One region of the Variovorax monticola genome, then DNA from elsewhere that is predicted to be linked to it. Evidence: riboswitches for the same ligand, from Rfam matches in the RefSeq annotation. Region 1 holds a riboswitch; the other holds the start of a gene.
What was found. Region 1 has a riboswitch for manganese ahead of ACSFA5_RS19990 (TMEM165/GDT1 family protein). Riboswitches for the same ligand answer to the same signal wherever they lie in the genome.
Positions count from the first base shown of each region.

Region 2: it holds a riboswitch for manganese, as region 1 does, so the genes downstream of both, mntP (manganese efflux pump MntP) here and ACSFA5_RS19990 (TMEM165/GDT1 family protein) in region 1, are expected to answer to the same signal.

Region 1 covers NZ_JBPJZP010000005.1:457,943-473,414, forward strand. Annotated here, with positions in the region: gene ACSFA5_RS19950 (alpha/beta hydrolase) at 1-135, opposite strand, end outside; gene ACSFA5_RS19955 (M20 family metallopeptidase) at 132-1,643, opposite strand; gene ACSFA5_RS19960 (DUF72 domain-containing protein) at 1,759-2,538, shown strand; gene ACSFA5_RS19965 (bactofilin family protein) at 2,560-3,069, opposite strand; gene ACSFA5_RS19970 (ion transporter) at 3,208-4,152, shown strand; gene ACSFA5_RS19975 (IMPACT family protein) at 4,097-4,684, opposite strand; gene metW (methionine biosynthesis protein MetW) at 4,704-5,294, opposite strand; gene metX (homoserine O-succinyltransferase MetX) at 5,291-6,463, opposite strand; gene ACSFA5_RS19990 (TMEM165/GDT1 family protein) at 6,685-7,248, opposite strand; yybP-ykoY riboswitch at 7,258-7,448, opposite strand; gene ACSFA5_RS19995 (RNA recognition motif domain-containing protein) at 7,714-8,310, shown strand; gene ACSFA5_RS20000 (SDR family oxidoreductase) at 8,401-9,183, opposite strand; gene lptC (LPS export ABC transporter periplasmic protein LptC) at 9,200-9,862, opposite strand; gene ACSFA5_RS20010 (KdsC family phosphatase) at 9,859-10,419, opposite strand; gene ACSFA5_RS20015 (KpsF/GutQ family sugar-phosphate isomerase) at 10,419-11,420, opposite strand; gene ACSFA5_RS20020 (monovalent cation:proton antiporter family protein) at 11,578-13,563, shown strand; gene ACSFA5_RS20025 (zinc ribbon domain-containing protein) at 13,621-14,616, opposite strand; gene ACSFA5_RS20030 (Crp/Fnr family transcriptional regulator) at 14,706-15,167, opposite strand; gene mnmE (tRNA uridine-5-carboxymethylaminomethyl(34) synthesis GTPase MnmE) at 15,259-15,472, opposite strand, start outside.
Region 2 covers NZ_JBPJZP010000009.1:290,215-305,686, forward strand. Annotated here, with positions in the region: gene ACSFA5_RS30755 (sensor domain-containing diguanylate cyclase) at 1-938, opposite strand, end outside; gene ACSFA5_RS30760 (HlyD family secretion protein) at 1,283-2,575, shown strand; gene ACSFA5_RS30765 (hypothetical protein) at 2,613-3,932, shown strand; gene ACSFA5_RS30770 (efflux transporter outer membrane subunit) at 3,920-7,360, shown strand; gene ACSFA5_RS30775 (FMN-dependent NADH-azoreductase) at 7,291-8,139, opposite strand; gene ACSFA5_RS30780 (LysR substrate-binding domain-containing protein) at 8,240-9,175, shown strand; gene mntP (manganese efflux pump MntP) at 9,148-9,717, opposite strand; yybP-ykoY riboswitch at 9,732-9,902, opposite strand; gene ACSFA5_RS30790 (hypothetical protein) at 10,026-10,229, opposite strand; gene cysS (cysteine--tRNA ligase) at 10,330-11,763, opposite strand; gene ACSFA5_RS30800 (SDR family oxidoreductase) at 11,993-12,898, opposite strand; gene ACSFA5_RS30805 (glutathione S-transferase family protein) at 13,005-13,943, opposite strand; gene ACSFA5_RS30810 (NADP-dependent oxidoreductase) at 13,980-14,996, opposite strand; gene ACSFA5_RS30815 (PaaI family thioesterase) at 15,021-15,472, opposite strand, start outside.

The sequences.
Region 1 (15,472 bases):
GTGCTCGCCGAGCCCGTGGACCACCACGATGACGGCCCGCGCCGTGCCCGGTGCCGGCAGCCGGCGCAGCACCAGCGTCTCGCCGTCCGGGGTGGACAGCGACACGCGCTGCGGCAGGGGCAGCGGCTCGCTCAAGCGGCGACGGGTTCCGACGCGGCGGCGCGGTGCGCCACCGGCAGGGCCGCGATCACCTCGGCCACGGCGGCGGTCAACTTCTTGGCATACGGCACATGCAGGAACTCGTTGGGGCCGTGCGCGTTGCTCTTCGGGCCGAGCACGCCGCAGACCATCATCTGCGCCTTGGGGAAGCCGGCGCTGAGCATGTTCATGAGCGGGATCGTGCCGCCCTGGCCGATGTAGCCGCACGAGGCGCCGAAGTGCGCCTGCGAGGCCTTGTTGAGCGCTTGCTCGAACCACGGCGTGATGGTCGGTGCATTCCAGCCGGTGGCGCCGCCGCCGCTCTCGAAGGTGACACGGGCCTGGTAGGGCGCGTTGTCTTCCAGCAGGGCCTTGAGCTTTTGCACCGCCTCGGCCGCGTCGATCAGCGGCGGCAGGCGCAGCGACAGCTTGAAAGCGGTGTACGGGCGCAGCACGTTGCCCGCGTCCTTCAGCGCCGGGAAGCCTTCGGCGCCGGTGACCGACAGCGTGGGCTTCCAGGTGCGGTTGAGCAGCGCTTCCACCGGGTCGGTGGTGGTGGGGAGCGCGAACATGGTCGAACCGCCGCAGTCGTAGTGCGCCCATGGAAAGCGCTTGTAGACCTCTTCGCCGAGGATGGCGGCGGTGGCCTGCGCCTGCGCCAGGCGATCGGCGGGCACTTCGCAGTGGAAGCTCGCGGGCAGCAGGCGGCCGGTGGCGCTGTCTTCGAGGCGGTCGAGCACCTGGCGCATGATGCGAAAGCTCGAGGGCACCAGGCCCGAAGCGTCGCCTGAATGGATGCCTTCGGTCAGCACCTCGACCTTGAGCGTGCCGCTGGCCATGCCGCGCAGCGAGGTGGTGAGCCACAGCTGGTCGTAGTTGCCGGCGCCCGAGTCGAGGCAGATCACCAGCTCGACATTGCCCAGGCGCGGACGCAGCGCGTCGACGTAGGGCAACAGGTCGTAGGAGCCGCTTTCCTCGCAGGTCTCGATGATGCCGACGATGCGCGGATGCGCCGCGCCCTGCGCCTTGAGCGCCTGCAGCGCGGCCACGCTCGCGTACACCGCATAGCCGTCGTCGGCGCCGCCGCGGCCGTAGAGCAGGCCGTTTTCGTACTTGGGCGTCCAGGGGCCCAGGTCGTTGCGCCAGCCGGTGAACTCGGGCTGCTTGTCGAGGTGGCCGTACATCAGCACGGTCTCGCCCATGTCGGTGCCGGTGGCCGGCACTTCGAAGAACAGCACCGGGGTGCGGCCTTCGAGGCGAACGATTTCCAGCTTCAGGCCTTCGACCTTCTGCGCCTCGACCCAGGCCGCGGCGTTGCGCAGCACGGTCTCCAGGTAGCCGTTGGCCGACCAGTCCTTGTCGAAGCCGGGCGACTTGGCGGGAATGGCGATGTAGTCGGTGAGTTGCTTGACGATGTCGCCGTCCCATTGGGCGGTGACATCGGACAGGGCGCGCGCGGCGTCGAGCGTGCCGGCGGGCATTTCGCGGTGCAGGGGAGCGTTCATCGGGGTTCTCCGCGGAAAGGGGAAAGAGGGGAAAAGGGAAAAGGGGAAAAATTTGCATTTTGCGCCTTGAAGCGACCGCGCGTAGAGTGCGGGCGATCTCAACGCTGGAGGCCATGTGAGCAAGCCAAACATCAAGGTGGGCATCGGCGGCTGGACCTACGAGCCCTGGCGCGACAACTTCTACCCGAAGGGGCTCGTGCAGGCGAAAGAGCTGAACTACGCGAGCCGCCAGCTCAGCGCCATCGAGGTCAACGGCACCTACTACAGCACCTTCAAGCCCGAGACTTTCCGCAAGTGGCACGACGACACGCCGGCCGACTTCATGTTCTCGCTCAAGGCCTCGCGTTTCGCGACCAACCGCAAGCTGCTGTCGGGTGCGGGAGACTCGATCAAGCGCTTCATCGACAGCGGCGTGGCCGAGCTGGGCGACAAGCTGGGGCCGATCGTGTGGCAGTTCATGCCGACCAAGCCCTTCGAGGCGGAAGACTTCGAGGCGTTCCTGTCGATGCTGCCGAAGAAGGAGGGCAGCCGCGTGCTGCGCCACGTGATGGACGTGCGGCACGAAAGCTTCATCGTGCCCGCCTACAAGGCGCTCGCGAAGAAGCACAAGGTGTCGACGGTGTTCACCGACGCCGACAAGTTTCCGTCCTTCGAGGAGCCCGAAGGCGACGTGGCCTATGCACGGCTCATGATGGCCGACGCCAAGCTCAAGACGGGCTACGGGCCGAAGGCGCTCGACACCTGGGCCGAGCGTGCGCAGGGCTGGGCTGCGTCGCCAACGTCATCGAAAAAGCGCGACGTGTTCGTCTACTTCATCAACGGCGCCAAAGAAAAAGCACCGGCCGCGGCCGGTGCTTTGCTGGAGCGCCTGGGGTGGACGCCGCCGGGCGCCTGAGGCCCGGGCGGCGCACCGGAACTACGCCTTGGTGCCGAAGCTGATTTCACCGGACAGCTGGCCGCCTTCTTCGATGACGATCTTGCCGTAGCGGATCTTGCCGGTGACCTTGCCGGTGGAGTGGATCACGAGCTTTTCGCGCACCGTGAGGTTGCCGTCGAACACGCCGCGGATTTCGGCGATGTCGATCTCGGCGGAACCCTTGAACTCGCCCTGTTCGGCGATCTGCATCAGGCGCGAATCCATCGTGGCTTCGACCAGGCCTTCGACCACGAGCGTGTCGCAATCGGTGATCTCGACGCCCTTGAGCTTGATGTTCGGGCCGACGGTGAGCTTGCTGCCGCCTTCCTTGACTGCGGGTGCAACGGCTGCCGCTGCCGTGTTCAGGCCGCCTTGCTGTGCGGTCAGCGACGAGGGATTGACGGGGGTACCCGAGAGATTGGTGCCTGCGCCGACCAGCGGTGCGGGGCGGGAAGTCAACGAGTCGGTGTCTCGGTCACGCTTGCCGAAGAAGGGGGACTGTGTAGCCAATGGGGAGCTCCTCAAGGAAAAGGACTATCGTAAGAACGCACTTGCGGCCTGCCGTACTTCATTGCGCAAGAGGCGTAACCGAGTAAGACGTTACACCCCGCCGACAATGGCTTTCCAGTAGACCCTAAACCACGGCAGATGACGACCCTTTCGAGCAGCAGCGAAACAACCTCTTCAGATTCGGCCGCAGGCGACGCGCGCTTCGGCAAGCCCGAACAGGGTTGGCGCCGCACATTGTTCTCGGTGATCTTCGAGTCGGAGTCGCGGCTGGGACGGCTGTTCGACCTGATCCTGATCGCGGTGATCGTGACCAGCGTGGGCGTGGTGATTCTGGACAGCGTGCAGGCCATCCACCAGCGCTGGGGCCACGTGTTCGGCGTGCTCGAATGGGTGTTCACCGCGCTCTTCACGCTCGAATACATCGGGCGGCTGGCCTGCGTGAATCGGCCCGCGCGCTATGCGGGCAGCTTCTACGGCGTGATCGACCTGCTCGCGCTGCTGCCGACCTTCCTCGCGGTGCTCACGCCCGGGCTGGCGTACCTCATCGACGTGCGCATCCTGCGGCTGCTGCGCGTGTTCCGCATCTTCAAGCTGTCGCGCTATTCCGAGGAGTACCGCGCGCTGGTGTCGGCGGTGCATGCGAGCCGGCGAAAGATCACGGTGTTCGTCGGCTTCGTGATGATGGTGGTGCTGGTGATGGGCACGCTGATGTACGTGGTCGAAGGGCCGGTGCACGGTTTCACCAGCATTCCGGTGGCGATCTACTGGGCCATCTCGACGATGGCCACGGTGGGCTTCGGCGACCTCGTGCCCAAGACCGACCTGGGCCGCGCGATCGCCTCGGTGATGATGCTGCTGGGCTGGGGCGTGCTGGCCGTGCCCACCGGCATCGTGACGGCCGAGATGGCGCGGCGCGGTCCCGACGACGAGGCGGTGCCGCTGGCGCCGCGCGGCATCCTGGCCATGACGGCGTCCGTGTCCGCGGCACCTGCGCGCGTCGCGGCACCTCCGGTGCCGGCGAAGCGCGTCACGCCTTCGGCCAGACGGCGCGCCCTTGCGCAGCATCGCCGAGACGGGCGATGAACGCATCGGCATCGGGTTCGGGCAGCGAGAAGGCGAAGGCCACGTCGTCGCCGTGCGCCACGCCTTCGAGCACCGCGCCCGCCGCCGCAAGCTCGCGCCGCACCAGGCCTTCGAGCGCGTAGGGCACCGTGCAGCGCAGGCTGCGCTGGCGCACCAGCGGCACGAGCGTGGCGCCGAGCAAAGCCTGCGCGACCGCATCGGTGTAGGCCCGCACGAGGCCGCCCGCGCCCAGCTTCACGCCGCCGAAGTAGCGCACCACGGTGGCAAGCGCGCCTTCGATCTGCTGGTGGCGCAGCACCTCGAGCATGGGCCGGCCGGCGGTGCCGCCGGGCTCGCCGTCGTCGTTCGCGGCCGACTGTCCGCCGGCCATCAGGGCCCAGCACACATGCGCGGCAGCAGGGTGTTCGGCGCGCAGCGAAGCCACCACGGCCAGCGCGGCCGCGCGGTCGGCCACCGGCTGCACGCAGCCGATGAAGCGGCTCTTCCTGATGAGCAACTCGCTGTGGACCGGCCCGGCCAACGTGAAGCTCATCGTGCGCTGCAGGGGTGCTTCAGCTGCCGCCGCGCTCGAACTTGAAGACCGCCGTGCCGGCGCGCGCGTTGGGCAGCCAGCGCACGCCGCGGCCGTCCTGCAGGCCGAAGGCATCAAGCACGCGCAGGTTGTTCTTGCCGGCCAGCACCTCGAAGTCCTTGAAGGTGCCCACGCGGATGTTGGGCGTGTCGTACCACTGGTAGGGCAGGCGCCGCGTCACGGGCATGCGGCCGCGCGCGATGCTCAGGCGGTTGGGCCAGTGCGCGAAGTTGGGAAAGGCGACGATGCCGGTGCGCCCGACGCGCGCGGTCTCGCGCAGCATCACCTCGGCATTGCGCAGGTGCTGCAGCGTGTCGATCTGCAGCACCACGTCGAACGAGGCGTCGTCGAACATCGCCAGGCCTTCGTCCAGGTTGAGCTGGATCACGTCGACGCCGCGGCGGATGCACTGCAGCACGTTGCCGTCGGCAATCTCCACGCCGTAGCCGGTGCAGCCGCGCTCGCGCTGCAGCAGGTCGAGCAGGGCGCCGTCGCCGCAGCCGAGGTCGAGCACGCGCGAGCCTTGCGGCACGAGCTGCGCAATCAGCCGTTGATGGTCGAGGTCGCTCATTGGAACTCCTTGGCAACGCGCTCGAAGTAAGAGCGCACCACACCCATGTAGCGCACGTCGTCGAGCAGGAAGGCGTCGTGGCCGTGCGGCGCGTCGATCTCGGCGTAGCTCACGTTGCGACGGTTGTCGAGCAGCGCCTTCACCAGCTCGCGACTGCGCGCGGGCGAGAAGCGCCAGTCGGTCTTGAAGCTCACGAGCAAAAACTTGGCCGTGGCATTGGCGAACGCGGTGCTTAGCTTGCCGCCATGGCTGCGCGCGGGGTCGAAGTAGTCGAGCGCGCGGGTGATCAGCAGGTAGGTGTTGGCGTCGAAGTACTCGCTGAACTTGTCGCCCTGGTAGCGCAGGTAGCTCTCGATCTGGAACTCGACGTCCTGCGTGGAGTAGCGGTAGTCGAGCGCCGCGGCCCCGCCGCTGCCCTCGCCCTCGACGGCGCTGCGCAGGATGCGGCCGAACTTGGTGTTCATCACGTCGTCGCTGAGGTACGTGATGTGGCCGATCATTCGCGCGATGCGCAGGCCGCGCTTCGGAATGACGCCGTGTTCGTAGAAATGGCCGCCGTGGAAGTCGGGGTCGGTCACGATGGCGCGGCGCGCCACCTCGTTGAAGGCGATGTTCTCGGCCGTGAGGTTGGGCGCGCTGGCCACCACCACGGCGTGGCGCACGCGCTGCGGGTACTGCAGCGTCCACGACAGCGCCTGCATGCCGCCGAGGCTGCCGCCCATCACTGCCGCAAGCGTCTCGATGCCCAGCGCGTCGAGCAGCGCGGCCTGGGCGTGGACCCAGTCTTCCACCGTGACCACCGGGAAGTCGGCGCCGTAGACGCGGCCGGTGACGGGGTTGACGTGCATCGGGCCGGTCGAGCCGAAGCAGGAGCCCAGGTTGTTCACGCCGATCACGAAGAAGCGGTCGGTGTCGACCGGCTTGCCCGGCCCCACCATGTTGTCCCACCAGCCCTCGGAGCGGGCCTGGCCCTGGTAGACGCCGGCGACATGGTGCGAGGCGTTGAGCGCATGGCACACCAGCACCGCATTGCTGCGCTCGGCGTTCAGGGTGCCGTAGGTTTCGTAGGCGAGCGTGTAGTCGCTGATCGACGCGCCGCTGCGCAGGGCCAGCGGCCCTGCGAACTGCATCGACTGCGAGGTGACGACCAAGGGAGGTGACGACGACATGAATGAAAAAACCCGGCCTCGCCAAAAACGAGCCGGGTCTGCCGCGCCTGTCTTTAGCTGAATTTATAAAGCGCCCGCAAGCTGTAGCAAATCGGCGCAGAGCAAGTATATCCCCCAGGCTTCGCGCACTTCGTGTCGCTTCTCCACCCCCCTTTCCGGGGGCAACACCGGCGGCCCGGCGAAGCCGGTTCCGCGGTGTTCCTGGAAGGAACCCGCCCTTCTTACCAGCCGAAGATCATGATGATGCCGAGCACCAGGAAGATCGCGGCGGAGATGCCGTGCACGAGCTTGATCGGCACGCGCTGCACGATCTTGTCGCCGAGCCACACCACCGGCGCGTTGGCCAGCATCATGCCCAGCGTGGTGCCGGCGACCACCCAGAGGTAGTCGTGCGTGAAGCGCGCGGCGAGCATGACGGTGGCGATCTGGGTCTTGTCGCCCATCTCGGCCAGGAAGAAGGCGATCACGGTGGTGCCGAAGACGCCGAACTTCGACGCACCCCGGGCGTCGTCGTCGTCGAGCTTGTCCGGAATCAGCATCCACGCAGCCATCGCGATGAACGAGCCGCCGAGGATCCAGCGCAGCACCTCGGGCCCGAGCCAGTGCGTGATGTAGTTGCCGACGGCGCCCGCCAGCGCGTGATTGACGATGGTGGCAACGAAGATGCCGAGCACGATCGGCCAGGGTTTTCGGAAACGGGCCGCAAGCAAAAGGGCCAGGAGTTGGGTCTTGTCGCCCATTTCCGCGAGCGCAACGACGCCGGTTGCAACGAGAAAAGCTTCCATGATGAACGTGGGGTTCCTTGGGCCGAAGGACGCAATTGACCATGCAACACCTTCGGCCGTATTTCCCGAAGTTGCATGGTCAAAGGTCTCGCCAGGTGTGGGTTCACTGCACGCGCCATGTCCTGTGTGGGGCAGGACAAGTCTGTTGACGCGGGCCCTTCTCGCAAATCGGAAGGCGGCTACTCCCCAATGACGGGGCGGATTCTAACCACCGGTCGCGCCCGAACACGGCCCCCGGCAGTCAGCGTGCGCTGGCTTTGTGGTGGTTTTGAAAGGGGCTACCTCAAGACGCAAATTCCCGCTTGCTTTTCGGATATTTCACCCATAATGCACGAGCCTCCCTCTTCATTTTGGCCGGGAGACAGTTCGGTGATCGGTCAGTTTCGCGCGACTCGACGGCTCTCGTTTGAGTGATGCTTTCGGGACTCCATCGCTTTTATTGATGTGTTTATTAGGAGTCCCTTGATGGGCAACAAACTGTACGTCGGCAACCTGCCTTATTCGGTGCGCGACCAGGATCTCGAACAGGCTTTCGGCCAGTTCGGCGCGGTGACCAGCGCCAAGGTCATGATGGAACGGGACACGGGCCGCTCGAAGGGCTTCGGCTTCGTCGAGATGGGCAGCGATGCGGAAGCCCAGGCAGCCATCACCGGCATGAACGGTCAACCCCTCGGCGGCCGCGGCATCGTGGTCAATGAAGCACGTCCGATGGAAGCACGGCCCCCGCGCAGCGGCGGCGGTGGCGGCTACGGTGGTGGTGGCGGCGGTGGCGGTTATGGCGGCGGTGGTGGAGGCTACGGCGGCGGCGGTGACCGCAGCGGTGGCGGTGGTGGCTACGGTGGCGGTGGCGATCGCAGCGGCGGCGGCGGTGGTGGCCGCTCCGGCGGTGGCGGCTACGGCGGCGGTGGTGGTGGTGGCCGCAGTGGCGGCGGCGGTGGTGGTGGCGATGGCGGTTTCCGCAGCCCCTACGGTGCCGGCCCCCGCGGCGGCGGCGGTGGTGGCCGCAGCGGCGGTGGTGGTGGCGGCGGTTACGGCGGTGGTGGTGGCGGCAATAGCTACTGAGCCACGCACCTCGGCACACAGAAAGACAAAAGGCTCCGTCAGGAGCCTTTTTTCATGGCCGGCCGCTCAACGCCGCCCGCACGATGGCGCTCAGGCTTCCCCGCTTCGCTTCTTGCGCCCGCGCCCCTGCACGGCCCGGTCGAGCAGGGCATTGGGCAGCAAGCGCATGACCTTCGCGATCACGCCCATCTGCCACGGAATCACGCGGTAGCTGGTGCCCGACTCGATGGCGCGCAGCGCCTGGGCGGCAAAGTCTTCCGCCTTCATGAGAAACGGCATGCCGTAGCGGTTGCCCTGCGTGAGCGGCGTGTCGATGTAGCCCGGGCACAGGGTGACCACCTTGACGCCGCTGTTGTGCAGCTCGCCGCGCAGGCTTTCGCAGTACGCCACCACGCCGGCCTTGCTGGCGCAGTAAGCACCGTGCCCCGGCAGCCCGCGAATCGACGCCACGCTGCCGATGCCCACCAGCCGCCCGCTGCCACGCCGCACCATGGCCTGCACGAAAGGATGGAAGGTGGCGGCGAGGCCGACGTTGTTGGTGGCGAAGGTCTGCGCCAGCACGTCGAGGTCGGCGCGCTCCGCCGTGTCGATGCCCACGCTGATGCCGGCATTGGCGATCACCACGTCGGGCAGCCCCTGGCGCGCGATGCAGGCGTTGCCCGCGGCCACGATGCTGTCGGTCTGTGCCACGTCGGCACTGTAAATTTGATAGCGGTCGGCGCTTAACTGGCGTGCGTTTGCCCACGATTCGATCTCTGCCGTGCGGCGCGCGACGAGCGCCAGCCGGTAGCCCGCGTCGTAAAAGCTCGCGGCCAAGGCCTGGCCGATGCCGCTCGATGCGCCGGTGATGAAGACTAGCGGGGACGTGGTCATGCGGGAATGTTCTTCTTCAGCGCTTCTTGGCGGGAGCAGGGGCGGCAGCCGCCGCCGACGGAATCAGCACCCCGCGCACACGGCCGTTCAGGTTGGCCACGCCGCTGAGGTTGTCGTAGTCCAGCGTGTCGCCCACGAATTTGTCGGTGCCGCGGATGAGCGTGACCGGCTTGTTCGAGGTGACGCGCTCGGTGTCGACATAGGCATGCAGGAAGTCGCCGCGAAACTCGAGCTGCGGCGTGGCCTTGCCGCCCGGGCTCACTGTCGGCTCGCGGATGACGATCGCATTGCCGAACAGCTGGATCTCGCTGCCGTCGGAGTTCGACAGGCCCCGGTCTGCCGTTGCGCGGGTCACGAGCCCCTCGGGGGACACGGAGCGCATGCGCACCTTGTCGACTTCCATGGTGTCGGTGTCCGGAAAGTGCCGGCCCTCGGTGCCGTGCAGCTCGCTGCGCAGGTCGCCGCTGGGCAGGAAGTTCTTGATGACGAAGTCGCGCATGAAGTAATCGGGCTCGTGCGTGGGCGCCACCTTGGCCGCGGGCTCCAGCAGCTTGGGCGCGTTGCGCACCAGCCAGTAGGTGCCCAGCGCGACGCACGCCGTCAAAATGATCGGCAGGTAGATCGTGGTGCGGTCGAGCGCGTCGCGCACCAGGCCCCACGCGCGTTTCACGTTGCTCATGGCTTCGGTTCCCGGTTCTGGCCCAGCGCCGTGTCGAGCAGCGCGCGGTACTGGCCGCAGGCGGTGAGCAGCAGGTCGCAGAATTCGCGCGCCGCGCCTTCGCCGCCGCGCGCCTGGGTTACGTAGTGCGCAATGCCGCGCACCTCGGCGTGCGCGTTGGCCGGCGCCGCCGCGAAGCCGACGCGCGTGAGCACCGGCAGGTCGGGCCAGTCGTCGCCGATGGCCGCAGCCTGCGCCCAGCCAAAGCCCAGCTGGTCGAGCATGGCCTGCGCGGCGGGCAGCTTGTCTTCGGTGCCGTAGCGCACATGCTCGATGCCGAGTGCTTCGAGCCGCACGCGCAGCGGCTTGGAGTCGCGCCCGGTGATCACCGCGGGCACGATGCCCACCTTGCGCAGCAGCTTCAGGCCGTAGCCGTCGAGGATGCTGAAGCGCTTGAGCGTCTCGCCGTGTTCGGTGAAGTACACGCCGCCGTCGGTCAGCACGCCGTCGATGTCGAAGAAAACGATGCGCACGTCCTGCGCGGCGAGCAAGGTCTCGGCCTGGAACTCGAGCGGCATCAGATGACCTTCGCGCGCATCAGGTCGTTGGTGTTGATCGCGCCCACGATCACCCCCGCGCCGTCGATCACGAACAGGCGGGTGATGCCGCATTGCTCCATCAGCTCGGCGGCTTCCACCGCCAGCGCGTCCACGCGGATGGTGCGCGGGTTGCGGTGCATCACGTCGGCGGCCTTGGGGCTGCGCAGGTCGGCGCCGGCTTCGATCAGGCGGCGCAGGTCGCCGTCGGTGAAGATGCCCGCGGCGCGGCCGTCGGGCTCGACCACCGCCGCGGCGCCGAAGCCCTTGATGCTCATTGCGCGCATCAGTTCGCTGATGCTGGCCGACGGCGGCACGCGCGGCACCTCGTCGCCCGAGCGCATGACGTCGCTCACGTGCGTGAGCAGCTTGCGCCCGAGCGCGCCGCCCGGGTGCGAACGCGCGAAGTCTTCCGAGCCGAAGCCGCGCGCGTCGAGCAGCGCCACGGCCAGCGCGTCGCCCATCGCCATCTGCGCGGTGGTGCTCGCGGTGGGTGCGAGGTTGAGCGGGCAGGCTTCCTTCGCCACGCCCGCGTCGATCACGATGTCGGCATGGCGCGCCAGGGTCGATTCGGGGCGTCCGGTCATGGCGATCAGGGACACGCCCTGGCGCTTGACGACCGGCAGGATGACGGTGAGTTCGTCGACCTCGCCGCTGTTGGAAATGGCCAGCACCAGGTCGACCGTCTTGATCATGCCGAGGTCGCCGTGGCTGGCCTCGGCGGGGTGCACGAACATCGCGGGCGTGCCGGTGGAGGCGAGGGTGGCGGCGATCTTGCGGCCGACATGGCCGCTCTTGCCCATGCCCATCACGACCACGCGGCCGCGCACGTCGAGGATCTTGCGCACGGCCTCCACGAAGCTCGGGCCGACGCGTGTCTTCAGGCCGAGAACGGCCTCGGCTTCGATGTCGAAAGTCAGGCGTGCCCGGGCGAGGATCGCTTCGGGGTCGACCACGGGGGCCGGGGCGGGGCGGGAACTCATCGGTCGATTTTACGGGCGGTGGCTGTATGCCCCCACGCTCGGCACTGCGTGTCCTCGCTGCCCCCCCGAGAGGGCCGCTCGCGCCTTGGGGCGGCCCGGCGGCGCTCGGTGCCCTTTCGGACGCCCGCGCACGGGTCTTGCTCTAGCATCGGCGCCTATGTCTTCGTTCGATCTCACGCTGTTGTATCTGTTGGCCGCGGTGATCGGCGTCGTTGCATGCCGGTCGCTGAAGCTGCCGCCGATGCTCGGCTATCTGTCGGCCGGCGTGCTGATCGGACCGCACGCCTTCGCGCTGGCGCAGAACACCGAAGGCATCCAGCACCTGGGCGAATTCGGCGTGGTGTTCCTCATGTTCGTGATCGGACTGGAGTTCAGCCTGCCCAAGCTGCGCGCGATGCGCAAGCACGTGTTCGGGCTCGGCCTGCTGCAGGTGCTGCTGACGATGACCATCGCCACCGTCGGCGCGCTGGTGATCGCCACGCAACTGCCGCCCGCTTGGCGGCTGGGCTGGCAGACCGCGCTGGCGCTGTCGGGCGCGCTCACCATGAGCAGCACGGCCATCGTGGTCAAGCTGATGTCCGAGCGCCTCGAGCTCGAGAGCGAGCACGGCAAGCGCGTGATGGGCGTGCTGCTGTTCCAGGACTTGGCCGTGGTGCCGCTGCTGGTGCTGATTCCCGCGCTGGGCGCACCGCCCGAGGCGCTGGCCAAGGCGCTGGGCTTCGCACTGCTGAAGGCGAGCTTTCTCATCGGCGTGCTGCTCTACGGCGGGCCGCGCGTGATGCGCTGGTGGCTCACGCTGGTGGCGCGGCGGCGCAGCGAAGAGCTCTTCATCCTGAACGTGCTGCTGGTCACGCTGGGCCTGGCCTGGCTCACCGAACTGGCCGGCCTGAGCCTGGCGCTGGGCGCGTTCATCGCGGGCATGCTGGTGTCGGAAACCGAATACAAGCACCAGGTCGAGACCGACATCCGCCCGTTCCACGACGTGCTGCTGGGACTGTTCTTCATCACCGTGGGCATGTCGCTCGACTGGCACATCGTGGTCGAGCGCTGGCTGCTGGTGGGCGTGCTGCTGCTGGTGCCGCTGGCGTTCAAGCTGGGGCTGGTGACGGTGCTGGCCAAGGTGCTGGGCGCCACCTCGGGCGTGTCGCTGCGCACCGGCCTGTACCTGGCGCAGGCCGGCGAGTTCGGCTTCGTGCTGCTCACGCTGGCGCAGGAGCGCAGCCTGCTGCCGCCGTGGCTGGCCAACCCGGTGCTGGCGTCGATGGTGCTGTCGATGCTGGCCACGCCCTTCATCATCATGTACAGCAATGCCATCGTGCGAAAGCTCGTGGCCAGCGACTGGATGCAGCAGTCGCTGCAGATGACGAGCATCGCGCGCAAGACCATCAACACCGCCAAGCACGTGATCATCTGCGGCTACGGGCGCTGCGGACAGAACCTGGCGCGCATCCTGGAGCGCGAAGGCATTCCGTACATGGCGCTCGACCTCGACCCCGACCGCGTGCGCCAGGCCGCCGCCGCCGGCGACTCGGTGGTGTTCGGCGACGCGGCGCGGCTGCAGGCGCTGATGGCCGCGGGCCTGGCGCGCGCGAGCGCCGTGGTCGTCACCTACCTCGACGTGCCAGGCGCCATGAAGGTGCTGGCCAACACACGCGCCCACGCCGCCCACGTGCCGGTGATCGTGCGCACGCAGGACGACCACGACCTGGAGAAGCTGCAGGCGGCAGGCGCCACCGAGGTGGTGCCCGAGGCCATCGAAGGTTCGCTGATGCTCGCCAGCCATGCGCTGGCGCTGGTCGGGGTGCCGATGCGCCGCGTGATCCGCGTGGTGCAGGACCAGCGCGACGCCCGCTACAACCTGCTGCGCGGCTACTTTCACGGCGCGGACGACGACAACGCCGACGAGATCAACCACGAGCGCCTGAACAGCTTCACCCTGAACACCGGCGCGCGCGCCATCGGGCAGACGCTGGAGCGCATGGCGCTGCCCACGCTGGACGTGCGCGTGGTCAGCCTGCGCCGACAGGACGGCCAGACGCGTGCATTGGCCGAAGACACGGTGCTGGCGGACGGCGACACGCTGGTGCTGTCGGGCAAGCCGGCCGCGCTGGCCGTTGCCATCGAGCGCCTGCAAAAGGGCTGACAGGGCTGAAGAACGGGCAACGACGGGTGAGGGCCGAAAGGGCCGCCATCGGCCCGGTCAGTTGACCAGTATCGGATTGCGCTTTTCTTCTTCGAGACGCTGCTGGCGGCGCACCGCTTCGCATTGCGCGTGGGCCTTGAACTCGGCCTTCAGGCACTGGGCGGCCATGCACTGCGCCTTGGCGATGAAGTTGCGGTCGCCGCACAGGGCCTGGGGCTCGGCCGCTGGCACGGGGGCGGCCGGCGGCGGGGCCGGTGCGACAGCCGGCGCCGCAGGTTCCGGTTCACTCGGCGCCGGCCCGGCGACAGCCGCCTGCTTGCGCGGCTTGGCGACGGGCTTGGGCGTCGCCAAGCCTGCCGCTGCCGGGGCTGTTTCAACGACCGGCCGTGCATCAACCGACTCGGCTGGCTCTGCGGCCTGCGGTGCCGGTGCCGCAGCAGGCGGCGGCTCGGTCGCTGGCGGGGTTGCGGCAGGCGCCGAAGCCACCACGGCCTGCGCTGGCGCATCGGCCACCGCTGGCGCCTTGCGCGTGCCGTAGCCGTACCAGCCCGCAACGACCATCGCCACCGCCACGACCAGCAAGCCGAGCCACAGCAACACCACGCGCTTGCGCGGCGGCGGCTCGGCAGCAACAGCAGGTACAGGCCGGCGGACCGAAACCCGCGCCTTCGTGCGCCCGTCCTTCGCAGCTTGCTGCGACTCGAAGGTCGCCGACACGGCATGCGGCGCCGCGGCGTGCAGCGGTTCGTCGTCGTCGTCGTGCACCATGAACACCGTCTGCTCGTCGTCCCGCGGCGCGGCGCCCAGCCTCCCGAAGAACGACGACCGCGCGGGTCGGCGCGCCGGCACAGGCGCTGGCGCGCCCGGATCGAACAGCGGCGCCGGAATGGTCGGCGCGCGCAACTGGGCCGGCGCGGTGGTGGCCCATTCGCGCTCGGGGCTCGGCGGCGGGGGAGGCCGCTCGGGCGTGGTGGACAACGCGAGGCCGCAGCTTCGGCAGAAATGGGCGCCGTCACGGTTTTCCGTGCTGCAGACCGGACAGATCAAGGCCATGGCTTGCGACTGACTACTCTGGGATCAAAAAAGAAAATGGGGGCTTCGAGCCCCTGTGGAAGACGGTCTGGCGGCGGACAGCGCAGGCCTCAGGTCACGGCGACGCGCTTGGAGCGGTGACCCATGCGCTTGGCGAGCACGGCGCCCAGCGCCATGGCGATTTCCAGCGCCATGTTGGGCTGGCGGTTCGACATTTCGCCGAAACGGATCGCGTTGAGCCGCCACACGCGGCCCGCGCCGGTGACCACCACGTTGGCCGGGTGCGGCTGGCGCGAGAAGAACGACCCCTCGCCGACCACCGAACCGGGCGTGAGCACCGCGAGCTTCATCTGTTCCTTGCTGCTGACACGGTGCACGCTGATGGCGCCGCTCTCGATGAAGAACACCGAGCGGTCCGGCGTGCCCTGCTCGATCAGCACGTCACCGACGCCGGTCTCGATGGGCTGGAGGTAGCCCGCCAGGGTGTCCCACTGCTGGACGGTGAACGTCAACGCGAAGGCGTCTCCGTTCATGTTCTCCGCGATGGCGCGGCTCAGGTTCTGGATGGACATGTTTTTATTCAACCCCGCAAGTGAGCCGAAGTATCCGCGAACGCCGCAAGATTCGGCTACAAGTGTTTACGCTTTTCCTCGGCGCCTGTCGCTATTTGCCGATGCAGAAGCTCGAAAAGATGACCCCCAGCAGGTCGTCCGCGCCGAACTCGCCGGTGATTGCGTTCAGCGCGTTCTGCGCCAGGCGCAGTTCCTCGGCCAGCAAGTCGAGCAGTTGCGCCTGCGCGGCAAGGTGGCCCGCGGCCAGCGCCAGGTGCGTTTCGACCTGGGCCAGCGCCTGCACATGGCGCGCCCGCGCCAGGTAC
Region 2 (15,472 bases), on a different contig from region 1:
TGGCTGTGCAGTTCGGCCAGCGGCTTCAGGCGGCGGCGCACCACCACCAGGGCCAGCGCCCCCGCGGACAGCGAGAGCGCCAGCGCGCCCAGCCACGCGTTGTGCTCGATGGCGTCGATGCGGGCGAAGGCCTCGGCGCGCGGGTACATGGCCCCGACGATCCAGGGGGTCTGCTCGGTGCGGTCGAAGGCATAGAGGCTGGGCACGCCGGCGTCGTCGACGCCCTCGCCCGTGCCCTCGAAGCCGGCCATGGCACGCAGGATGGCCGGGTTGCCGCCGTTCGCCTGGGTGACGCTCAGGATGCGTGCGGTGTCCGGGTGGTCGACCATCACGCCGGCCGAGGTGACGATGAACAGATAACCGTTCTTGCCGAACTTGATGTCGCCCAGCGCGCCGAGGATGTTGCGGTCCTTCAGGTTGATGGCACCGGAAATCACGAACTTGACCTGGCCCGCGCCGTCGAGCACGGGCTGGGTGATGGCCACCTGTGCCAGCCCGTTCAGGCGGTTGCGATAGGGCTGCGACACCAGGCCGGCCTTGGTGGCCACTGTCTGCTGGAAGTAGTCGCGGTCGCGGATGTTCACGCTGCCGTTGCTCTGCGCGCCGCTCAGGTTGGCGACCAGCGTGCCGTCGGCGCCCAGGAAGGCGACGTTGTCGAAAGCCTGGCGCAGCGACGCGTGCTTTTCCAGGAAGGCCTGCAGCGGCTCGGCGTTGTCGAAGGCTTGCGACTCCACGCTTTCGGCAAAGGTCTTCAGCAGGATGCGGCGGCTGCCGAGCTTCTGGTCGATGGCGTCGGAGATGCCGCTCACGCGGGCCATCTGCTCGGCCGCGATCGACGCCTGCATGCTGCTCTTGACCAGCTGGAGCGCGTAGGTGGCAATGGCGAAGGTCGCCGCCAGCACCAGTGCTGCCACGCCCAGGCTGAGGCGCGTGTGCATGCCGAAGCGGAATTTCGAGGGACCGGATGCGTTCATTGATCTTGGCGGGGCCGGTGCGTTGCCGGCGGGAGTTGCCGGGTGAGTATCGGTGTGTTCTACGCAGCGCGGAAGTGTCTGGATGTTCGCCTGTCGCGGCGCCTGGATTGCGCAACCGCTGTTGCCGAGAACGAGAGCGCATCCACGCAAGGCCGTACATCCTGTTTCTCATGTAAGCATAAATTGTTAACTTTTGGCATGTGTATTGCTGCGTTGCAGCAAGAGCAGACGGCACGCCCCAAAGCCGTGCCGCGACAGCGGAGACGCCGGTTTCTACAGGTCACCACGTCATCGATCGCGAGGCGCACATGAACGCAAGCACGGTAAGGGAATCGAACGAAATTGCAGACGCCGAAGCCGCCGGCTGGTTCCGTCGACTCAGGCACAAGGGCGGGGGCGGGCCCCCTTCTAATTCGGAATCCATCGTGCCGCGCCTGGCGGGCTACGCCCTGCTGGCGTTCGTGCTGTGGCTCGTCGTCACCACGCTGATCCAGCCGCTGGTCTCGCGCCAGGCCACGCGCACGGTGCTGCAGGCGCCGGTGCTGCTGGTCACCTCGCCCATCAGCGGCGTGGTCACGCAGATGACGGTGCGCGCGCTCGACAAGGTCGACGCGGGCACGGTGGTGGCCACGGTGCAGAACCCGACCATCAACCGCGACATCCTCACCACGCTCACCACGCAGCGCCTGGCGCTGCAGAGCCAGGTGGCGCAGTTGGCCAACCAGCTCAATGCGTCGAGCGAGGAACTGCAGTTCGTCGAGCAGCAGGGCAAGCTGTACCGCTCGGCCTCGATGGCGCAGACGCGCGACGCCTGGCAGGTTGCGCAGCGCCAGCGCGAGGTGGCCCTGAGCAACGTGGCCGAGCAGGAACTGAAGGTGCGCCACACCTCCGCCATGCTGGAAGAAGGCGCCGTCAGCCCGCAGGCCATGGACGCCGCGCAGGCGCAGCTGAGCATCTCGCGCGCCAGCGCCGCGGTGGCGGAGCAGGCCTCGGCCGGGCTGGGCCAGAACGTGGCCAGCGCGAGCCGCGGCGTGTTCGTGGGCGGCAGCGGCGCCAACGTCTACCAGACCATGGCGAACCGGCGCGAAACGCTGGCCGGCGACATCGAACGCGCGCAGCACGACAGCCAGGCCCTGCAGCAGCAACTGCGCGAGGTGAGCGCGCTGGAAACCGACGAGCGCCGACGCATCGAGAAGATGGCGGCGTTCGAGATCCGTGCGCTGCAGGCCGGCCAGGTGCACACCGTGCTCATGCCGCAAGGCAGCTACGTGCCCCAGGGCGCCACGCTGGTGCGCATGATCGACTGCAGCCGCGTCGAGGTGGTGGCGGTGTTTCCGCCGCGCGTGGCCAAGCGGCTCAACATGGGCTCGACCATCGCGGTGAAGACCGACGACGATCGCCCCGAGGTGTCCGCGCGCGTCACGCAGATACTGCCGGTGGCGCCCGAAGACTTCCAGAGCCGCTACGCCGTGCCCTTCCCCTTCGCGGAACAGGGTTCGGTGTACGCGGTTGCACATGTCGAATCGAGCTCTCAGGAATGGCTGGGGCAGCGCGGGTTGTGCGCGCCCGGCAAGGTGGTTTCGGCACGGCTGGCTTCGTAGCGTGGCCTTCTGTCGAAGAAGCCGATCTGGGCGCACGATGGATCACGCCTCGCGCCTCTTTCGCAGCTGCGCATTGCTGGCGGTGGCGGCATCCGGCTTTGCCACGCACGCCGCGATGGCTGCGGGTGAGGTCCAGCAGGCGCTGGCTCGGCAAAGCTGCGACGGCCTGCGCCGCGCGGTCGCTGCCGATGCGCGCGGCGATGCGGCGTCGCCGCTGTTCCTGTCGAGCTACCGCACCGACCAGCCGATCGCCGGGGTGCCCGATCTCTCGCCCAGCCTGGCGAACGTCGCCTTCGTCTACGACAACGCGCTGGCCGGCATCGCGCTGCTCGCCTGCGGCGACACGGCGTCCGCCCGACGCATTGCCGACGCCGTGGTGCTGGCGGTGGCACGCGACGCGCAGTACCCCGACGGCCGCGTGCGCAACGCCTACCGCGCCGGCCCGCTGGCCGACGGCAAGCCGGTGCTCTCCGGCTACTGGGACGCCGGCAGGAACCAGTGGATCGCCGATGCGTACCAGGTCAGCACCGCGACAGGCAACGTGGCGTGGGCGGCGTTGCTGCTGCTGAACGTCGACCGCATGGCGCCCTCGCCGCGCTACACCGATGCAGCGGCCAGGTTGCTCGCGTGGACAGAACAACGCACGCGCGCCACCGTCGCCCCCGACGGCTACCAGGGCGGCTGGTACGGATGGGGCACCGGGGACAGCGCCCAGAAGGCCCAGACCTGGAAATCGACCGAGCACAACATCGACATCGCCATGACGGCCGCCTGGGCCGCACGCGGCAGCGCGCGGCCCGAACAGGCGCGCCAGGCGGGCGTGGCCCTGGCCTTCGTCTCGCGCATGTGGAGCACCACCGAGCAGCGCTTCTACATCGGCACGAAGGAAGACGGCGCCACCATCGCCACCACCGGCTCGGGCCTGGACGCGCAGTTGTGGCCGCTGCTCGCGGCGCCGCCCGGCCAGTGCGCCTGGCGGGCCGGCCTGGCCTGGGTCGAGCGCAACCACCGCTTCGGCGACGGCTACGGTTTCTCGCAACAGCCCGACGGCATCTGGACCGAGGGCAGCGCGCAGGCCGCGGCCACGCTGGTGGCCGTGAAGGGCTCGGCGCCCGAAGCGCTGTGGCAACTGCTGGCCTCGCAACGCGCCGCCAACGGCCTCTACTACGCCACGCCCAGCCCGCGCATCGCCACCGGCCTGGCCATCGGCCCCGACTCGGTGGGCGCCGACTTTTTCTACTACCGCTGGCCCCACCTGGGCGCCGCCGCCTGGATCGCGCTCGCGGCCACGGGCTGGAACCCTTTCACCGGCAACGTCCTCACCGCTTCCTCAGGAGAAAAGCCATGTCCGAACTGATCGATACGCCCGAGTTCAGGGTCAATCTGATGGTCGCGGCGCTTGCCCTGATCATGATCTTCCATGCCCGCGCGGACCGCGGCTCGCACCGCGTGCTGTTCGGCTTTCTCACCGCGCTGGTGCTGGTGCGCTACGTGGCATGGCGCCTGGCCGAGACGCTGCCGCCGGCCGACCTGGGCTTCGGCACGCTGGTGTCGTGGGTGTTCCTGGTGTTCGAGATGATCGCCATCGTCTACACGCTGCTGTCGATCCAGATGCTCACGCGACGGCGCGACAACCACGCGCAGGCCGACCTCGGCGAAGCCGGGCTGCGTGCGCGCGGCGCCGACGTGCCGGCGGTCGATGTCTTCATCTGCACCTACAACGAAGAGCTGGGCGTGCTCGAGAAGACGATTCTTGCGGCCCAGGCCATCGACTATCCGCACGTGAACGTGTGGGTGCTCGACGACACGCGGCGCGACTGGCTGCGCGACTACTGCGAACGCAAGGGCGTGCACTACGCGCGGCGGCCCGACAACGCGCACGCCAAGGCCGGCAACCTGAACAACGGCCTGCGCCAGTCGGCCGCGGCCACCAACGCGCCGTACATCCTGGTGCTGGACGCCGACTTCACACCGCACCGCAACATCGTGTACCGCACGCTGGGCCTGTTCGACGAGCGCAAGGTGGGCCTGGTGCAGACGCCGCAGTTCTATTACAACGCCGACCCCATCCAGCACAACCTGCGCGCCACCGACAGCTGGGTCGACGAGCAGCGCGTGTTCTTCGACGTGCTGCAGCCCGCCAAGGACGCGGCCGACGTGGCCTTCTGCGTGGGCACCTCGTTCGTGATCCGGCGCGACGCCATCACCGAGGCGGGCGGCTTCCCCACCGGCAGCGTGTGCGAGGACATCTACACCACCTACACGCTGATGCGCTTCGGCTGGGTCACGCGCTGGCTGAACGAGCGGCTGTCGAACGGGCTCTCGGCGGACAGCATCGTCGACTACATCAACCAGCGCAGCCGCTGGTGCCTGGGCACCATCCAGGTGGCGCTGCTGCGCGACGGCCCGCTGCGCGGCCGGGGCTACAGCTTCGCGGCGCGCGTGCACTACGTGCACGGCCTGCTGCACTGGCTGACCAAGCCTTTCATCCTGATGATGCTGGCGGCGCCCGCGCTGTACTGGTACACGGGCGTGTCGGCCTTCCACGCCACGCCGCGCGCCTTTGCCCTGTACGGCCTGCCGCCGCTGGTCATGTTCTGGGGCTACACCTACTGGATCAGCCAGCGCCGCTGCCTGCCCGTGTTCACCGAGGTCACGCAGATCGTGGCCGCCATGGCCGTCACGCGCACCATCGTCACCTCGCTGGTGCGGCCCTTCGGGCGCCCCTTCAAGGTCACGGCCAAGGGGCAGGACCGCTCCAGGACGGTGGTGCACTGGAACCTGGTGCTGGTCTTCGGCGGGCTCATCGCTGCCATGGAGGCGGCGGCCATCGGCTCCATCGGCAGCGCCATGACCACCGGCGACATGCTCAACGTGCTGTGGACCATCGTCACCACCCTGTACTGCCTGGCCGCGCTCATCGCCTGCATCGACCGTCCGCGGCCCGAGCACGACGAACGCTTTCCGTATGAAGCCGACACCACGATGCGCAGCGCCGCCGGCGTGGGCGCCACGCGCTTCGTCGAGATTGCGGTCGACGGCGCGGTGCTGCGCGAAAGCGCCCTGCTGCGGCGCATGCCCGTGGGCGAGCCGCTGGACGTGCACGTCGACCACGTCGGCTGGGTGTCGGCGGTGGTGACGGGGCGCTCCGCCGCGGGCGTGGCTTTGTCCTTCGTGCACGACGAGGTGCTGCACGACCACCTGATCCGCCATGTGTTCAGCCTGCCGCCCAGCCATGTCGCCGTGCAGGTGAACCCGGGACGCGCGGCGATCGCGTTCATGGGCAGTGCCGGCTGGCACTGGCCGCGCCTTCCGGTGGCCTTTGCGCGCGCCATGGCGGCACCGCTGCCGATGGTCATGGTGCTGATGATCGGCGTGCTGGTGCTCACGGGCTGCAACCTCACGCCGCCGCTGAAGGATGCCGATGTGGTGGTGCCCGCGCAGTGGGCCGAGGGCACGGGCAATGCCGCCGCCGCGCCGATGGCCTGGCACGCCTTCGTGCGCGACGACGAGCTGCGCGGCCTCATCGCCACCGCGCTGCTGCAGAACCGCGACCTGCGCGTGTACGCCGCCAAGGCGCGCGAGGCGCGTGCCGTGTACGGCGGCACGCGCGCCAGCCTCTTCCCCGAGATCGGCCTGGCCGGCTCGGTGGGGCGCGGCAACGTGACCACGTCGCTGGGCCCCGACGGCATCGTCACCAACAACCAGGCGGTGGGCCGCGTGGCCACCACCTACGCGGTGCAGGCCGGCGTCACGGCGTACGAGCTCGACTTCTTCGGCCATGTCGATGCCGGCGTGAAGCAGGCCGGCTCGCAGGCCCTGGCCAGCGAGCGCGACCTGGCCGCCGCGCGCACGAGCCTGGTGGGCGAGGTGTCGAACGCCTACCTCACGCTGCGCGCCGACCGCGCCCTGCTGGCGCTCGCCGAGGGCGACCTGACCAGCCAGAGCGACAGCACCCGCGTGATGCAGCGCGCCCGCACCGTGGGCGGCACGTCGGACCTGAACGTGCTGCGCTCGCAGTCGCTGGTGGAGCGCGCCAACGTGCAGCGCGAAGAGTTCCGCATGCGCGTGGGGCAGGACCTGCAGTGGCTCGCGGTGCTGGTCGGCCAGCCCGTGCCGCCGACCGTCGGCATGCAGCGCCCGTGGCCCGAGCGTTCGGTGGCCGACGTGCCGGTCGGGCTGCCGGCCAGCCTGCTGCAGCGCCGCCCCGACCTGCTGGCCGCCTATGCCCGCGTCGAGGCCGCGAACTCGGGCGTGGGCGCGGCCAAGGCGGCGTTCTATCCGAGCTTTTCATTGACGGCGGTGGCGGGCGGGCTGAGCACCGAGTTCTCCAGCCTGCTGGGCTCGGGCAACCGCAGCTGGGCCACCGTGCTGGGCGTGTCGCTGCCCATCTTCGACTGGGGCCGCCGCTCGGCCAACCTGAGCGCCAACGAAGAGCGCCTGGCCGCCGCCATGGCCAGCTACGAGTACGCGGTGCAGCAGGCCTTGCGCGAAACGGCCAACGCACTCATTGCCGACAGCCACCTGCAACCGCAGATCGCCGCGCAGCAGGCGCGCGTGCAGGCGCTGGACAAGGTGGCGTCCATTTCGCGCACGCGCTTTCGCAACGGGCTGGAGGACTACTTCGCCGGCGCCGATTCGCAGCGCGAGCTGTACGTCGAGCAGCGCCAGGCGATCGAGCTGCAGCTCAAGCAGGCGGTGAACACCGTGAACCTCTACAAGGCACTCGGCGGCGGGTGGGACGACGCGCCGGCGGGGGCGGTTGCGTCGAGCACGCCGCGTTGATGCGTGCTGCCTGACCCGCTTGCATCCGCTGGCGGCGCACCCCGCGTGGCGGCCTGCCCGCGCGTGACCGAGCGCAGCAGGAAGTCGGCCAGATCGTCCACGCGCGACTCGGTGCGCCGCAGGGACTGCGCCAACTGCTCGCCACCGAACTCGTCGAACTCCACCGCCGCCTCGAACACCTCGGTGATGCCGATGTAGCCCAGCGCCGCGCGCACGCTGCTCTCGGTGTGGTTGAGGTGCGCCACGCGTCCGCCGCCTCCCTCGCCGTCGCCGTAGCCGTGGTCCCCGCGCGCGCCCAGCAGCACCACGCGCTTGCCCGCATCCGCCAGCAGCGGCCAGTACGGCACCGCGCCGCGCGCGCGGTCGAAGCCGAAGGTGCGGCCCACGCGCACGATGTTGTCGATCCAGGCCTTGAACTGCGCGGGCACGCTGAAGTTGTACATGGGCAGCCCGATGACGACGAGGTCTGCGGCGATGAGCTGGTCGACCAGGTGGTCGCTCTCCGCCAGCGCCTCGGACATCCAGGGTTCGCGTGCGGCCGGCGGCGTGAACGCCGCGTGGATCCATCGGCCGTCGACGTGCGCGGGCGGATGCTGGCCCACGTCGAGGTGGTCAATGCGGTCGCCGGGCCGCACCTGGCGCCATCGCTCGACGAAGCGCGCGGTAAGGCGGCGCGTGTGCGAGCCGTGCGGGTCGATGCCGGAGCGGCCCGCGCGGGCGCTGGCATCGATGTGAAGAAGGTTCAGGGTCTGAGTCTGTGTATGGGTCTGGGTTGTCATGGGTGAGCTGGGTTGTTCTGCCTTGCGCTGCCACAATGGCTTCGCATGCCTCGAATCTAGGCACGCAGCCCCGTCCTCACAAACGATCATTTCTCTGCCCATGGACGACATTGGCTCATCTGTCCGCCCTCCCCGCCGGCTGCCGCCGCTGCTGTCCCTGCGCGCCTTCGAGGCCGCCGCTGCCCACCTGAGCTTTCAGCGCGCGGCGCTCGAGCTTTCGGTGACGCCGTCGGCCATCAGCCACCAGGTGCGCGCGCTCGAAGACACGCTGGGCCAACCGTTGTTTCGCAGGCTCACGCGGCAGCTCGCGCTGACGCCCGCAGGCCGCCAACTGTTCGACGATCTGCGCACGGGCTTCGACGTGCTGCAAGCCGGCGTCGACAAGCTGCGCCGGCCCGCCGCGTCGCAGGCCGTGACGCTGACCACCAACACCGCCTTCGCCGCGCGCTGGGTGCTGCCGCGCATGGAGGCGTTTCGCAAGGCATGCCCTCACGTCGAACTGCGCTTGCACGCGAGCGACACGCTGGTCGACCTCGCGCGCGGCGACGCCGACATCGCGGTGCGCTCCGGCAGCGGCAACTGGCCGGGGCTGGTGTCGCGCGAACTCATGCCCGAGCGCTATGCGCCGCTGTGCAGTCCGATGCTGGGGTTGAAGCGCGTGGCCGACCTGCCGAAGCACCGGCTCATTCATTGCGACTGGCAGCCGCAGGCCCTTGCGCCGGCCGTGTGGCCGCGCTGGTTTCGTGAAGCCGGCATCGCGCCGCCGAGGGGGCGTGCGATGAAAGCCGCGGGCCTGTCGTTTTCAGACGAGACGCACGCCACGCTGGCGGCGCTCGCCGGGCATGGCGTGGCGCTGCTGAGCCTCACGCTGTCAGCGGAAGAACTGCGCAGCGGCGCGCTGGTGCAGCCCTTCGGGCCTGTGCTCGATACCGGCAGTTATTTTCTTGCGGCCGCCCACGGGCGGCAGAACGAGCCGGCGATTCGCGCGGTGTGGGACTGGATCGCGGCTCAAGCCATGCCGCTCAGGTGCTCGTAAAGAATGAAGAACCCGATCCCGATCAGCACCACGCCGCCCAAGATCTCCGCACGCTTGCCAACCACCGCGCCGAGCACGCGCCCCACCATCACGCCGAGGGTCACCATCGTCATCGTGGCCAGCCCGATGGCCAGCGCGGTCCATGCGATGTTGACGTTGATGAAGGCCAGCCCGACACCCACCGCCATCGCGTCGATGCTCGTGGCGAAGCCGGTGATCGCGAGCGTCCAGAAGGTGTTGCGGCTCGGCTTGTCTTCGACCGCATCGGGTGCGCCGAAGCCGTTCCAGATCATGCGCAGGCCCAGCACGCTGAGCAGCGTCACCGCGATCCAGTGGTCCCATTTCGCGACGTAGCTCGCGGCCGCAAGGCCTGCCGCCCAGCCGATGACGGGCGTGATCGCCTCGATGACACCGAAGATGAGCCCGGTGCGCAGGGCCTCGCGCCAGGAGGGTTTGCGCAGGGCTGCGCCTTTGCCGACAGCAGCGGCGAAAGCATCCGTCGACATGGCGAATGCAAGAAGGATCGTGGAGGCAATGTTCATTTTGGAAGTAGCAAGCAAGGCCGGTTCAAGACGCCGCGGCACACGAACCCGCCGGCCAAAGCCGCGTTCGTGCACCGCTGGTCTCGCCAACCTTTCGGCTGCTCACGCCACGGTCGCAAGGTACGAACCGAGTATGTTGACGTGAGCGCTTCCGAAGTCCGGAAGCCGGCTACTCCCCAAGGGAGCGGCGATTCTAGAGGGCCGGCCGCCCAAGCCGTGTGACAGCGCCTGCATTGCCCGCAGGGTCTTGGCCGAGCCCGCGAAAAAGCCTCCCGAAGGAGGCTCTTGAAACGGGGAAACCGGGCCGGTCAGTCCTTCTTCGTCAGCAGCGTATTCACGACATACCCGTCGCGGTACACCCCTTCGATGGTCCCGCCTTCCACGGGGTCGGTCGCGTGCGCGGCCACGAACTTTTCCTCGCCCATGCGATAGACCACGATGGTGCATGGACCGCGTTTGCTGAGGGTGCGCGCAACGCCTGTGGCCTGGCGAAGGGTCGGGTACGTCTCCATGAGGATCCTTGTCTGTTTTATGCCTTGAATGGTAGTCTTTGAGTAGTCAAAACTCTTACAAAATTGTTTCAAAGTACCAACGCCGCCACGCGGGAATCCATCATTCTTGTGGCTTTGCTATCGGCATGGGCGGGTTGGAGGGAGCGTGTTGCCAGGGCGCAACTTGACAGACAGCTTGTTGACGGGCGCTGCCGTCCTCCACCTGCCAGCCCAGAGCCCTCAACGCTTCGCGAAGGCGATCGGCTTGCGCCCAATCCTTGCTGGCGCGTGCCGCCTGGCGCTCGGAAAGCAAGGCGGCAACGTCCACGGGAATCGGGTGCGAATGCGCTGTCCACTCACTCAGGCGCAACCCGAGCACACGGTCGAAATGGTCGACCGTGGCGCGTCGGACCGCAGGCGGCAAATCGCCTTTGACCAGCTCCCACAGAATGGCCAGCGCGCGCGGCAGGTTCAAGTCCTGGTTGACCTCGGCGTCGAAGCGGGCCACGAAGTCGCCATCGGCCGCGCCGCCGCGTGGCCAGCTCGCGCAGGCCCTGCGCAGCCTGTCCAGCGCCGATTGCGCGGCGTGCATCGCCTCGTCGGTGAAGCGCAAAGTGCTTCGGTAATGCGCGGTCAAGCAAAGGTAGCGATAGGCCATCGGGTCGATGCCTTGGTCGATCAATGTCTGAAGCCGCAGGAAGCCGCCGTCTGCCTTGGCCATCTTCCTGTCGTCCAGCGTGAGAAAGTGACCGTGCATCCAGAAATTGGCAAGCCGGGTGCCATGGCATGCCTGCGTCTGCGCAATCTCGTTGCTGTGATGCACCGCTACATGGTCTTCGCCACCGCAATGGATGTCGAACCAGGGCCCCAGCAGCGCGGCCGACATCGCCGAGCATTCGATGTGCCAGCCGGGAAAGCCGCGGCCCCAGGGGCTGTCCCATTCCATTTGCCGCTGGGCGCCCGCCGGGCTGAACTTCCAGAGCGCGAAGTCCGAGATGCTGCGCTTCTCACCTATCGCGACACGTGTGCCGGCCCGCAAGCCCTCGCGGTCGAGGCGCGCCAGATGGCCGTAGTCGTCCTGCCGGGTGGTGTCGAAGTAGATGCCGTCGGATGTGCGATAGGTGAAGCCCTTGCGCTCCAGCTCGCCGATGAACGCCACCTGCTCGGGGATGTAGTCGGTGGCGCGCGGCCAGGCCGTGGGCTCCAGCAGATTCAGCGCCCGCCAGTCGGCCTGGAACGCGGCGGTGTAGCGCTGCGCGATGGCCCATGCGGACTCGCCGGCGCGCCGGCTTCCCTTCTCCATCTTGTCTTCGCCCTCGTCGGCGTCGGACACGAGGTGACCGACGTCCGTGATGTTCACCACATGCCGCACGACGTACCCGTTCAACTCGAGCGCACGGCGCAATACGTCCTCGAACACGTAGGTTCGCAGGTTGCCGATGTGCGCGTGGTCGTACACCGTCGGGCCGCAGCAGTACAGCCCCACGTGGCCGGGCTGCAAGGGAGCGAACGGACGCACGGCGCGCGACCAGGTGTCGTACAGGGCGAGGGACATGCAGGCTTTCGTGAGGTCGAGAAAACGCAGGCAACAAAAAGGCCACCGGTCTTGCAACGGGTGGCCATCGGGGATGCGGACGTGAACAGATTCGCTAGCCGCAGGCACCCCATGGCACGCTGAAACAGCATGCGCGCACAAGGCGTGAGAACAAGAATGCGGGAGCGAACATGAAGGCGATGCTAGCGCATGGTGCTCGAGAAGAAGACGCTTCCGCTCGAAGAGCGCTTCAGGCGGAGCGCAACTGCTCGCGCAGCTTCAGCCCGATTTCAGGCCGCTCCAGGAACGGATCGGCCGGGTTCGTGCCCGACACGATGTTCTCCATGCGGCTGCGCACGTTGCCCAGCGCCTTCGGGTGGCTGTACACGTAGAACTGGTTGGCGGCGATGGCGTCGAACACCTTGGCCGCCACTTCGGCCGCCGTGATCTTGCCGCTGCTCACCGCCTTGTTGCTCATGGCCTGGCCGATGAGCTGGCTCTTGGTGAGCTCGCTGTCCTTGGGCGCGTTCGGGCGGTTGCGCTCGCTGCTGGTGATGCCGGTGGGCACGAAGTACGGGCACAGCAGGCTCGCGCCGATCTGGTCGGTGACGAGGTTCAGGTCCTGGTACATCGTTTCGGTGAGGCTCACCACGGCCGCCTTGGCCGCGTTGTAGATGCCCATGTTCGGCGGCGTGAGCAGGCCTGCCATGCTGGCGGTGTTGGTGATGTGGCCGCGGTAGGACGGGTCTTGGGCGGCGGCCTCCAGCATCATCGGCGTGAACAGGCGCACGCCGTGAATCACGCCCCACAGGTCCACGCCCAGCACCCACTCCCAGTCGGCCACGGAGTTTTCCCACACGAGGCCACCGGCGCCCACGCCCGCGTTGTTGAACACGAAGTGCGGCGCGCCGAAGCGTTCCTTCACGGCGGCGGCCAGTGCTTCCATCTGCTTCGCGTCGGACACGTCGACCTTGCGCGCCAGCACCTGCGCACCGGCGGCTTCCATCTCGGCCCGGGCCTTGTCGAGTGCGTCCTGCTGCACGTCGACCAGCACGAGGTTCATGCCGCGTGCCGCGCCGATGCGCGCGCATTCGAGCCCGAAGCCCGAGCCCGCGCCGGTGAGTACGGCCGTCTTGCCCTTGAAGTCCTGAATCATTTGCCGGTGTCCTTGTGTTGAATGTCTCTGACGTTGGAGCCGCCATTGAAATACGGAACCCGCGCGGGCGCAGTCACGAAGGTGCCCCGGCCCGGCGATCGCGCTGTCAGGCGTCGGCTTTCTTCAGCACGTAGCCGATGCGCGGAAAGTGCACATGCACCGTGCCCACGCGCTCGTCGCTGCGCTCCAGCGTGTAGTGGGTGCGCGTGGCCGCGACGAGCGTGCCGGGCGTCTCTTCGAGGCCGAAGCTTTCGGCGCGAAGGGTGACGGCCGTGCCCAGCGGAATGCCGTGGTCGTCCTGGAAGGTGCTGTCGGTCAGCAGCGAGTGCGGCGTGGCGGCCCTGGCCACGGCGATGGCCTCGTCGCTGCTGAACTTCTCGGGCACGCCGTGGCCGATGGCGGCCATGCGGTCCATCCAGTCGACCACCGCGGGCGTGAGGTCGAGAATGCCGCGCACCGACTCGATGCGGCGCGTGTACCAGAGCGGGTGATAGGCCGAGAAGTCCGCGATGCTGGGCACCTCGCCCAGCAGGAAGGGCTTGTCGTCGAGCATGTCCGACAGGCGGCGCAGGTACGACTTGTAGGCGCTGGTGGCATCGGCCGGGCGCAGGCGGGTCATGTTGCCCGCGCTCATCTTGCCGCGGTCTTCACCGAAGGCCTTCAGGGCTTCGGGAGGGGCCTTGGCGAACACTTCGGCCGCGCCCCTGGGCTGCAGGTTCCAGGCCATGGCGGCCCAGAACAGCGTGGTGTCGGCCCACTGCGCGAGGATGCGCGACATGCCCTTCTCGGGCTCGGGGTACAGCGTGGGTTCGGGCGCCAGGTGCTCCAGCACGTCGGCGATGAGCGCGCTGTCGCAGTACATGTCGGCGCCGATCTGCAGGAACGGCGTCTTGCGGTAGCCGCCCGTGAGCACCTCCACGTCGGGCTTGGGCATGATCGGCGGGATGAAGACCGACTTCCACGGCAGCTTCTTGGCGCCGAGGATGAGCCGCACCTTCTCCGAGAACGGAGACGTCAGGTAGTGGTGAAGGATGAGGTCTGCCATGGTCGTTCCCGTGAGGTGGTTCTTGAAAGAGTCGGCTCAGATCAGCTTGACCAGTTGCTTGCCGAAGTTCTTGCCCTTCAGCAGCCCCAGGAAGGCTTCGGGCGCGGCCTCGATGCCCTGCGCCACCGACTCGCGCGGCTTGAGCTTGCCGCTGCCCACCAGCGCGCCCAGCTCGCCCAGTGCCTCGGGCCACACGTCCATGTGCTCGCTGACGATGAAGCCTTCGATCTTCAGGCGGTTGATGAGGATCAGCGCGGGGTTCGCCAGCGGCAGCGGCGCACCGTCGTAGCCCGCGATCATTCCGCACAGCGCCACGCGGGCGAAGGCGTTGCAGCGCAGCAGCACGGCGTCGAAGATGTAGCCGCCCACGTTCTCGAAGTAGCCGTCGATGCCGTTCGGGCAGGCTTCCTTCAGCGCGGCGCTCATGCTCTTGACGTCGGGGTGCTGCTTGTAGTCGATGCAGGCGTCGAAGCCGAGCTCGTCGGTCACGTACTTGCACTTGTCGGGCCCGCCCGCGATGCCGACCACGCGCAGGCCGCGTGCCTTGGCCAGCGCGCCGAAGGCGCTGCCGACCGCGCCGCTGGCCGCCGTGATGACCACGGTTTCGCCGTCCTTGGGCGCAATGATCTTCACCAGGCCGTACCAGGCCGTGACGCCGGGCATGCCGACGGCGCCCAGGTAGTGCGACAGCGGCACGTGCGTGGTGTCGACCTTCTTCAGCGCGCCGGGTTGCGAGGCATCGACCACGCTGTATTCCTGCCAGCCGCCGAAGCCGACCACCTTGTCGCCGACGGCGTACCTGGGGTGCTTGCTCTCGACCACCTCGCCGACGGTGCCGCCCTGGAACACTTGGCCCACGGGCTGGTTGGCGGTGTAGCTCTTCGAATCGTTCATGCGCCCGCGCATGTAAGGGTCCAGGCTCACGTAGTGGTGGCGCACCAGCACCTGGTTGTCATCGAGCACGGGGGTCTCGCTGGTCACGAGCTTGAAGTTGGAGGCCGTGGCCTCGCCTTCGGGACGGTTGTCGAGGTGAATCTGCTTGTTGGTGGGCATGAATGGCTCCTGCGGGGAATGCAATTAATCGGTGGAAGGCGGGCGCATCTCGTTGACGCTGGTGGGGCCCGTGGGCAGCCGGCGCTTCACGTACTTGAAGGTGCCGGTGGCATGGGCGCACACGCGCTCGTGCGCGTCGTAGATCTTGGCTTCGGTGAAGGCCAGCGTGGCGGTCCGGTGAATGAGCGTGCCGCGCGCATGCAGCGGGCCGACCGAGGGCTGCATGAAGCTGGTCTTCATCTCGATGGTGACCACGCCGGTCTCGGGCGACACGCTGCGCGCTGCTGCCGCCATGGTGATGTCGAGCAGCGTCATGCAGGCGCCGCCGTGTGTCACGTCGAAGGTGTTCAGGTGTTCGGGCTTGGCGGTGTACAGGATCTCGGACTCGCCGCCCTCGAACTTCGTCAGCTCGAAGCCGAGATGGCGAGCGAACGGAATCTGGCTCGTGTACGAACGGATGTTGATGTCGCTGGAAT